2 regions of the Rahnella sp. CFA14(1/10) genome follow, and region 1 is predicted to be linked to the other one. Evidence: predicted binding sites of a transcription regulator. Region 1 holds the regulator's gene; the other holds the start of a gene.
The links. The regulator LexA, encoded in region 1, represses DNA repair genes until DNA is damaged. The targets are predictions, from matches to a motif close to TNCTGTATGTACATACAGNA.

Region 1 (6,179 bases):
TGGGTCAATTACACAGTGAGCAGGGCGAGTTATGGGCACGCCGTTCCCGCCTGCGCTTGTCTGACAAGCCGCTGTTGTTGACCGAAATTTTCCTACCGGACTCACCGGTTCATCGTCCGCAAAGCCAGGCGGAGCAGGAATGAGTCAGACTAACCAAGCAGGAGAACAAAGAGTGTCAGGAAGTATGACTCAGGGCACATGGCGTGATTACTGCCGCCTGATGCGTATTGATAAGCCGATCGGCTCATTGTTGCTGTTGTGGCCAACGTTATGGGCGCTGTGGGTAGCCGGTGGCGGAATGCCCTCTGCGAAGATTTTGCTGGTCTTCGTGCTGGGCGTGTTTTTCATGCGTGCCGCCGGTTGCGTAGTGAATGACTACGCCGATCGCAAATTTGATGGTCATGTAAAACGTACCGCTCAACGGCCATTGCCGAGCGGGGCGATCACTGGCAAGCAGGCGAAAATATTATTCGTCGGACTGGTGCTGGTGTCATTCCTGCTGGTTCTGCTGCTTAACCGCATGACCATTTTACTGTCTCTGGCCGGACTGGCGCTGGCATGGATTTACCCATTCATGAAGCGCGTCAGTCATCTGCCTCAGGTCGTTTTAGGCGCAGCGTTTGGCTGGGCTATCCCGATGGCTTATGCGGCGGTGAGCGAAAGTGTGCCGCTCAGTTGCTGGTTAATGTTCGTGGCAAATATCTGCTGGACGGTGGCTTACGATACGCAATACGCGATGGTCGATCGTGACGATGATGTGAAGATCGGCGTGAAATCGACAGCGATTCTGTTTGGTCGTTTTGACACGCTGATCATCGGCCTGCTGCAACTGGCAACGCTGGTGCTGATGGGCATTGTCGGCCATCTTTCCCAGCTCGGTGCACCGTTTTACTGGTCGCTGCTGCTGGCTGCTGCGCTGTTTGTACATCAGCAGAAGCTGATTGCCAAACGTGAACGTGATGCCTGTTTCCTGGCTTTCCGCCAGAACAATTATGTCGGGCTGGTGCTGTTCCTCGGCATTCTGATGAGCCTGTCAGGGTTCACGTTGTAAATATTCCTGAACTGATTCAACGCCCATAAAAAAACGCCCGGCCTCCGTAAAGAGTCCGGGCGTTTTTATGCAGCCAGCACTGGCTGGCGCTAATGGCGGTTAATGATTGGTATCGCGCACATCCAGCTTCGGCTCCGCCGGAGGGGCAGTCGGTTGCGGCAAATCAGACGGCATACCCGCACTCTCAATGGTCAGCTTGATGTCTGATGTCATCAGATCACTGAGCATGAGATAAATTTCACGTGTTTGTTCCTGAATGGCATCACCGCTGTCACTGATATAGCCTTCAGCGCGAAGTGTACCGACCAGCGTCGAGAAAACGGCTTTATCGAAGAATTCAGGGGCATTGATACCGTGCAGTACGGACAAACGCTGCGCCATAATCCGGCTCTCTTTCTCCAGCGCACCACGGTTGATACTTGGGTTATTGGTGAGCAGGGAGAAGGTAATCGCGTAGCGTTGCAGCGTTTCACGTACACCGGCCGCCAGCAGTTGCAGGGTACGGATCCGCGCCGGATTAAGGGTCAGTTCATCATCTTCAAGATGAATGATTTGCTGACGTGCCAGTTCCAGCGTCAAAACATCCAATACCTGTGGCAGCTCAGTCGTCTCGAAATGCATAAACAATTCGGCTTTGAGCATCGGATAAATCAGTTCGACCTGACGCAGTAATTCCGCGCGGCTGACCTGACGGTGATGCATCACAATGCTTGAAATCAGCGACGGCAACACCAGCATATGATGGATGTTGTTGCGGTAGTACGTCATCAGAACGGCCTGTTCGCGCGGCAGTACGATGATGTCGCCAATGTTGTCTTTCTCAACCTGGAACTTGTTCATGTTCAGCGCGTGATCGAGCAACTGATCGGCAGTCAGATCCGGCACCGTTGAATCCGCGTTGTAAGGTACGTTACGCAGTAATTGCAGGTAGCAGTCTATTTGCTCGGTCAGTTGTTCACGGGTCAGTGAACGCTGGCGTGAGGCCAGCAGCGCGGTACAACACAAGTTCATGGCATTGGCTGCTGCTGAATTGTTGATACGCACCATGATCTGTTCTGCTAAATCCTGTACCGTTGGCGTCAGCCAGCTCGGACGTTGTGCTTCGATCGGGTCGATGGCTTCACGCCAGGTCGGCACATTCTGGTTCAGGTAAGTGGTCAGATGCAGCGGTTCACCAAAGTTCACATAACCCTGGCCGAGATTGCGCAGCTTGCGCAAGCCGTTAAGCATTTGCGTCAGGCTTTCTTTCTCTTTAGTCGCACCGCGCAATTCTTTGGCATAGGTGCCCACTTCCATGACGTGCTCATAACCGATGTAAATTGGCACCAGCGTAATCGGGCGTGAACCGCCTCGCAGCATGGCCTGAATGGTCATGGCCAGCGTACCGGTTTTCGGCTCCAGCAGGCGTCCGGTTCGCGAACGTCCCCCTTCCACAAAGTATTCCACCGAATAACCACGGCTGAATAGTTCGCCCAGATATTCACGGAACACCGTTGAATAGAGCTTGTTGCCTTTGAAGGTTCGACGAATAAAGAACGCGCCCAGACGGCGGAAAATCGGGCCAGCTGGCCAGAAATTCAGGTTGATGCCAGCGGCAATATGCGGCGGTACCAGCCCCTGATGATAGAGCACGTAAGACAGAAGCAGATAGTCCATGTGGCTGCGGTGGCAGGGCACATACACAATTTCCTGACCGTCCAGCGCCAGCTGGCGTACACGCTCAGCATTATTAACATTGATGCCTTTGTACAAACGGTTCCACGTCCAGCTCAGTACGCGATCAGAGAGGCGCACGGCTTCATAAGAGAAGTCAGCGGCAATCTCTTCCATCAGGGCGATGGCATTTTGCTGGGCTTTTTCGTGGGAAATTTTCTTGCTGCGGGCTTCGTCTTCAATCGCTTTTTCAATGGCTTTTGAGGACAGCAATTTGTTGAACAAGTCCTGACGTGCCGGAAGACGTGGGCCAACGGCGGCCAGACGTTGACGGGAGAAGTGCATCCGCGCCACACGTGCCAGCTTTTGAGCAATGGTTTTATCTGTGCCGTGTTCCGTCGCCATATAACGCAGGGAAACGGTATTGGAGAAGCGGACAAAACTGTCCCGCCCCAGCCAAAGCACAGCGAAGAATTTCTGGATGCCGTTCAGTACGCGCAGATGTGGCGTGTCATCCTGACCTTCACGGCCCGGTGCCCGACCAAACATCACCGACACCGGCAACATCTGAATGTCTAAATCCGGGTTATTGCGGTGCAAATCAAGGTAGTCGTGGAACAGCTTTACGGATTCCTGCTTCGGCGTGTAATAAGAGAATACGCGCGGACCTTCAGCAATAAAGACATGGCTTGGCAGCAGGGTTCCGTCAATTTCCAGCGGAATAAGGGGATCAGGCAGATTCTGTGCCAGACATTGCGCACGCAACGTCAGCAAATCGGCTTTGGAATTATAGGGCAATACATACAAAATCGGCCGCGTCGGGTCTAAATGCAACTCGGTAACCGGATCTGAAGGTATGACCTTGCTCTTTACCAGCAATGAGAGCGGTAAATTCAATAATGTGTAATAAAGTCTACGCCAACCTGACATAAAAACGTGAAGCCTCTTGTTAGCCATTTCGCCGCAAGGATACCAGAAAGCTCAGATGAGATCTGTGGTGATGCAATACCCTTCTTATTTCAAGCCGCAGGGGTGTTGGCTTAAGACGTTCACCCGAATCACTTACTCATGTAAGCTCATCAGGATTCACTTCTTTACCGCCTTTCTGCACCCCGACTATTTGGGGTATAAAGTGCGGCAAATTCTCTAAGGATCAGTAAAAGAAATGGCTAACCAAGTCACTGGATTTACCCGAATTTATAAAGCAGCTGGCTATTCCTGGAAAGGGCTGAAAGCGGCATGGCAAAATGAAGCGGCCTTTCGCCAGGAAGCCAGCGTCGCTATTCCGTTAATTTTGTTATCTTTTTGGTTTGATGTCAGCCCCGTAGAACGCATTCTGCTGGTGGGATCCGTTGTTTTGGTCTGTGTCACTGAACTGCTCAACAGCGCGGTAGAATGCGCGATAGACCGTATCGGATCTGAGTTTCACGTACTTTCAGGTCGTGCAAAAGATATCGGCTCGGCTGCCGTACTTCTGACCATCATATTGGCGTTTTTTGTCTGGGTCAGCATCTTTTGGCCACGATGGTTCTGATTTGGAATCTGCATTCCAGGAATCAACGTTATGCCCTGTTTTTATTCAATCTTAGGTTTTCATTGATCGTTTAGCTGTATATACTCACAGCAAGACTGTATAAACAACCAGGGGGCGGAATGAAAGCTTTAACGACCAGACAACAAGAGGTCTACGACCTTATTCGCGATCATATCTCCACCACCGGTATGCCACCCACCCGCGCAGAGATTGCATCACGTCTGGGGTTCCGTTCCCCCAATGCGGCGGAAGAGCATCTCAAAGCGCTGGCGCGTAAGGGTGTTATTGAGATTGTTTCCGGCGCATCACGTGGCATTCGTTTGCTGATGGAAGAAGAAGAGGGTTTACCGCTGATCGGCCGGGTTGCTGCCGGTGAGCCGTTGCTGGCCCAGCAACATATTGAAGGACACTATCAGGTCGATCCGGCCATGTTTAAGCCGAGTGCCGATTTCCTGCTGCGTGTCAGCGGTATGTCGATGCGTGATATCGGTATTCTTGATGGCGATCTGCTGGCTGTACATAAAACGCAAGACGTGCGTAATGGACAGGTTGTTGTGGCCCGTATAGATGATGAAGTCACCGTGAAACGTCTGAAAAAACAGGGCAGTGTGGTGCAGTTATTGCCTGAAAACAGCGATTTCCAGCCGATCGTGGTTGATTTACGTGAGCAGAATTTCAGCATTGAAGGGCTGGCCGTAGGCGTCATCCGCAACGGTGACTGGATCTGACCTTCGTACTTCGGGCTGCAGATGCGTTGGCTGCGTGCGTTCACCCGAATCACTGACTCCTGTCAGCTCATCGGGATTTTTTTACTTGCCGCCTTCCTGCAACTCGAATGACTCGGTCAGATATTACTGGGTCAAATTCTTGATCCCAATGGTCATATTGTTGATTTGCGGGTTCGTTAGCCGCCTCTGACATACCGCTAAGCTTTAACGTTTCATCTTGTCGCCCCTTCCGGGGCGATGTCACTTACAGGCATAACCTGAACCTCCGGCATGAGATTCTCTATGCAACATCATTCCCCGCGACAAACACTCAAAAACACCTTTTTAAGCCCCGCTGATAAGGCGCTCTGGAGGCTGGCATTGCCGATGATTTTTTCAAATATCACGGTGCCTCTTCTCGGGCTTGTGGATACGGCGGTGATCGGTCATCTCGACAGCCCGGATTATCTCGGCGGAGTGGCTGTGGGTTCGATGATCACGACTTTCCTCTTTATGCTCTTACTTTTTTTACGGATGAGTACCACCGGCATGACCGCTCAGGCGCTGGGCGCGAATGATAACCGGTTGCTGGCGCGCGCTTTCGTACAACCCTTTCTGCTGGCCGTATTGTCTGGTCTCACCATAGTGTTGTTCCGGCACCCCCTGATGGAACAGGCGTTTCATATCGTCGGGGGCAGCCAACCGGTGCTTGAACAGGCGAGGCTGTTTATCGAAATTCGCTGGTTCAGTGCCCCGGCTTCACTGGCGAATCTGGTGATCCTTGGCTGGCTGTTGGGCATTCAGTATGTTCGCGGGCCGGTGATTTTGCTGATTGCCGGGAATCTGCTGAATATCATTCTGGATCTGTGGCTGGTGATGGGGCTGGGCTGGAATGTGCGTGGTGCTGCCATGGCGACGGCAAGTTCCGAGTATTTCACGCTATTTATCGGGCTGTACTTTGTCTGGCGGGTAATGAAGCAACGGGGTATAACCGGCGCACAAATCACCTCGGCCTGGCGTGGTAACCTGCGCCGTCTGCTGGGGCTTAACCGCGACATTATGTTGCGTTCACTTCTGCTTCAGCTTTGCTTTGCCTCACTGACCGTTCTCGGCGCACGGCTTGGCAGCCACATCGTGGCGGTGAATGCGGTGCTGATGAACCTGCTGACCTTCACCGCTTTTGCGCTGGACGGTTTTGCCTATGCTATCGAAGCGCATTCCGGTGAAGCATTCG
Region 2 (4,324 bases), on a different contig from region 1:
ATAATAAAAACCACGTTCTATTTTTTTTGAAACAATCTCAACGCGAGCAGGTAATATATCCTATGGCTATCGCAGATCTTGATAAGCAACCCGATTCCGTCTCCTCAGTCCTGAAAGTTTTTGGCATTTTACAAGCGCTCGGGGAAGAGCGTGAGATCGGTATCACTGAACTTTCTCAGCGTGTGATGATGTCCAAAAGCACCGTTTACCGTTTTCTTCAGACGATGAAATCTCTGGGGTATGTTGCACAGGAGGGGGAGTCCGAGAAATACTCCCTCACGCTCAAGTTATTTGAACTGGGTGCCAGGGCGTTGCAAAACGTCGATCTGATCCGCAGCGCTGATATTCAGATGCGCGAATTATCCCGTCTGACCCGCGAAACCATCCACCTGGGCGCACTGGATGAAGACGGGATTGTCTACATCCATAAAATTGACTCAATGTACAACCTGCGTATGCATTCACGCATTGGTCGGCGCAATCCGCTGCACACCACGGCAATCGGTAAGGTGCTGCTGGCGTGGGGCGATAAAACCGAAGTTAATGCGCTGTTGCAGGTGATTGAATTTACCCGCAGCACTGAAAATACCATCATGAATGCTGCCGATTTGCAGACTGCGTTGGATCAGGTTCGCGCGCAGGGGTTCGGTGAAGATAATGAAGAACAGGAACAAGGGCTTCGTTGTATTGCAGTGCCTGTATTCGATCGCTTTGGTGTGGTCATTGCGGGTCTGAGTATTTCTTTCCCGACGATACGGTTCTCAGAAGAAAGCAAAAGTCATTATGTGGAAATGTTGCATACTGCCGCGCGTAATATTTCAGAGCAAATCGGTTTTCACGATTATCCGTTCTGAATTACCGTGTTCTCAGATACTGCGTTATTTCAGGCATAAAAAAACCGAAGCCACTGGCTTCGGTTTTTTGTTGGTAGCAATCTGAAATTAACGGTGTGCCAGCTCCGCTGTTTCTTCAGAGTCCATTACCGATTTATCTGTCTGTTTCAGCAACTGGCTGGTGATGGTACCGGCAGTCATTGAACCGCTGACATTCAGCGCGGTACGCCCCATATCAATCAGGGGTTCGACAGAAATCAACAGGGCAACCAGTGTAACCGGCAGCCCCATGGCCGGCAATACGATCAGGGCGGCAAACGTTGCACCGCCACCCACACCGGCAACACCGGCCGAGCTCAGGGTAACGATACCCACTAAGGTTGCAATCCATACGGGATCAAACGGGTTGATGCCAACCGTGGGGGCAACCATCACAGCCAGCATGGTCGGATACAGACCAGCACAACCGTTCTGACCAATCGTTGCCCCGAAAGATGCCGCAAAGCTGGCGATAGATTCAGGGATACCCAGACGGCGTGTCTGCGCTTCAACGCTCAGCGGGATGGTCGCGGCACTTGAACGACTGGTGAAAGCAAAAGTCAGCACCGGCCAGACTTTACGGAAGAATTTCGCCGGATTAACACCGGTGAATGACAGCAGCACCGCGTGAATAACAAACATGATGCCCAGCCCCAGATAAGACGCCACAACGAAGCTGCCCAGCTTAATGATATCCTGAACATTCGAACCTGCGACGACTTTTGTCATCAGAGCCAGTACGCCATACGGGGTCAGTTTCATAACCAGACGCACCAGCTTCATCACCCATGCCTGCAGGGTATCGATGAAGGCCAGAACACGCGGGCCTTTTTCTGCATCATCTTTCACCAGTTGCAGGGCCGCGACACCCACGAAGGCAGCGAAGATCACGACGCTGATAATGGATGTCGGGCTAGCGCCTGTCAGGTCAGCAAACGGGTTCTTCGGTATAAAGGAAAGAATCAGCTGAGGCACGCTCAGGTCAGCCACTTTGCCGACATAATTAGTCTGAATTGCCGTCAGCCGCGCCGTTTCCTGCGTGCCTTGTACCAGGCCGTCAGCGGTGAGACCGAACAGGCCGGTCACGAAGATACCCACCAGAGAAGCGATAAGCGTGGTGAACAGCAGGGTGCCGATGGTCAGTAAACTGATTTTACCCAACGATGACGCGTTATGCAGTTTCGCCACTGCGCTCAGAATAGAGACAAACACCAGCGGCATGACGATCATTTGCAGCAACTGGACGTAGCCGTTACCAACAACATTGAACCAGGTAATTGAGGATTTCAGTACCGGATCATCGGAACCGTAGATCAGCTGTAAAGCCAGGCCAAATACCACACCCATAGCCAGACCCAGCAAAACTTTTTTTGCCAGACTCCATTGCTTGTGGCGGGTTTGCGCCAGCAGCAAAAGTAGGGCAACGAAAACCACTACGTTAAGAACGAGCGGAAGATTCATACCAGACTCCAAACTTATAATTTTGATAAATGAAACGGGTGTTTCCGGAAAGGACTGCACCATCCCAAAGCATTGGGGTGCAGAATAACAGTTTGAAGGCCTGACTATTTATATCCAAAAGTAATTCGTTATAACTTTTTGGTGATATTTGTATTGATTTTAGACAATCTGGCAGTGTTTCATTCTGTTCAGATGAATAATTTCAGCAGGTGATTAAAAAAATCCGGATTTATTGCACCAATGATGGGCGTCCAGTCTGGCCAGAAAAGGGTCAGACCGACCAGAATAAGGCAGAGTGTCCGTTCGAGCTGATTCCCTTGCTGACTGTTAATTAAAGGTAACCGGAAACGCCACCGACAAGGCCAGAGCAGCGGCACACCTGCGGGTGTCAGCATATCAGCCAGAATATGGCTCAGATAACCAATAATCATGGCGTGGAAAGCGTCAGCTGGGATCACCCAGTCGTGAGGGAAATGAGTACGTAAAAGAAAAATCCCACCGGCCACAGCCAGCAAACTGTGAGTGAACCCGCGGTGACCGAAAGCCCGCGCGATGGGGGCTGACAGCCATTTGAGACGCTGTCCCAGCACCGATTTGGGGTGATCAATATCAGGCAGCAGACAAGTAAGCAAAGAGCCGGGAATGATATGCCACCAGTCACCATGCGCCAGCTCGGGAGAAAGCTGTGCCTTCTTGGCAAATACTGCACAGGCTATTGAGAAAATGAGATGGCCTTCCGCCGTCATGACGCGTCCGAACTGGATAACTGTTATTTTATCCAGTATAAGTGAAACTGTCACAATCTTGGAAGAGATGCCCTGTAACTAATTGTCAACGAGCTGATAAAAAACAAGAAAGGCGTATAAACAGACGCCTTTCGGTGTCACTTATGGTGCCATTAACGCGCAAGCCAACCGCCATCGACGGCAATCGTGTAGCCATTAACGTAATCAGATGCTTTTGACGCCAGAAAGACGACCGGCCCCATCACATCTTCTGGCAGACCCCAGCGTCCGGCGGGGATCCTGTCGAGGATTTCTTTGCTGCGTTCTTCATCTGCACGCAACTGTTCCGTGTTGTTGGTCGCCATATATCCTGGGGCGATCGCATTCACATTGACGTTGTGCTTCGCCCATTCATTGGCCATCAGTCGGGTCAGACCCATTACGGCGCTTTTTGACGCCGTATAGGAAGGCACCCTTATTCCACCCTGATAGGAGAGCATAGAGGCAATATTTATAATCTTGCCGCCGTTGCCTTGCTTGATGAACTGTTTCGCGGCTGCCTGAGACATAAAGAACAGCGTTTTACTGTTCACATTCATCACATCATCCCAGTTTTTCTCGCTGAATTCGATGGCATCTTCGCGACGGATAATCCCGGCGTTATTGATCAGAATATCGATATGACCAAATTCTCCGACAGCCTTCTCAATCAGCTCCGGAATACCCTGAATGCTGCTCAGGTCTGCTCTCAGATCGAGAAATCGGCGACCTGCCGCGGTGACCTTTTTTTCTGTTTCTGCAGGTGCTGACAGGTTAATACCCACGATATCGCATCCCGCCTGCGCAAGGCCTAGCGCCATGCCCTGGCCCAGCCCGGTATTGCAACCGGTGACGATGGCGACTTTGCCGCTTAATTCAAATGAACTGAGGATCATATTCAGAGTCTCTTTTGCCACGGCGCGTTCGCCATAAAAGATGAGTCGCTCTGCCGGTTAAAGCAGAGCGGGGAGGAGTTAACGCAGTTCGCTGACTTTGACGTGATCCATGTCGTCGAATACCTGGTTTTCACCGACCATGCCCCAGATAAAGGTATAGTTTTTGGTGCCCACACCGGCGTGGATTGACCAGCTTGGAGAGATAACGGCCTGTTCATTGTGCACTAATAAATGACGGGTTTCCTGTGGTTGCCCCATCATATGGAACACGGCCGTCTCTTCTTCCATATTGAAGTAGAAATACACTTCCATACGGCGTTCATGGGTATGG

Region 2: the regulator LexA is predicted to act here: its motif matches at 3,098-3,117, upstream of EVX52_RS01540 (metal-dependent hydrolase).

What each region holds. Positions count from the first base shown of each region.
Region 1 is NZ_SEWS01000010.1:24,962-31,140, forward strand. It holds gene ubiC (chorismate lyase) at 1-143, shown strand, start outside; gene ubiA (4-hydroxybenzoate octaprenyltransferase) at 185-1,051, shown strand; gene plsB (glycerol-3-phosphate 1-O-acyltransferase PlsB) at 1,151-3,634, opposite strand; gene EVX52_RS19330 (diacylglycerol kinase) at 3,870-4,238, shown strand; gene lexA (transcriptional repressor LexA) at 4,358-4,966, shown strand; gene dinF (MATE family efflux transporter DinF) at 5,249-6,179, shown strand, end outside.
Region 2 is NZ_SEWS01000001.1:314,962-319,285, reverse strand. It holds gene kdgR (DNA-binding transcriptional regulator KdgR) at 63-854, shown strand; gene EVX52_RS01545 (L-cystine transporter) at 942-2,333, opposite strand; gene EVX52_RS01540 (metal-dependent hydrolase) at 2,522-3,079, opposite strand; gene kduD (2-dehydro-3-deoxy-D-gluconate 5-dehydrogenase KduD) at 3,232-3,993, opposite strand; gene kduI (5-dehydro-4-deoxy-D-glucuronate isomerase) at 4,072-4,324, opposite strand, start outside.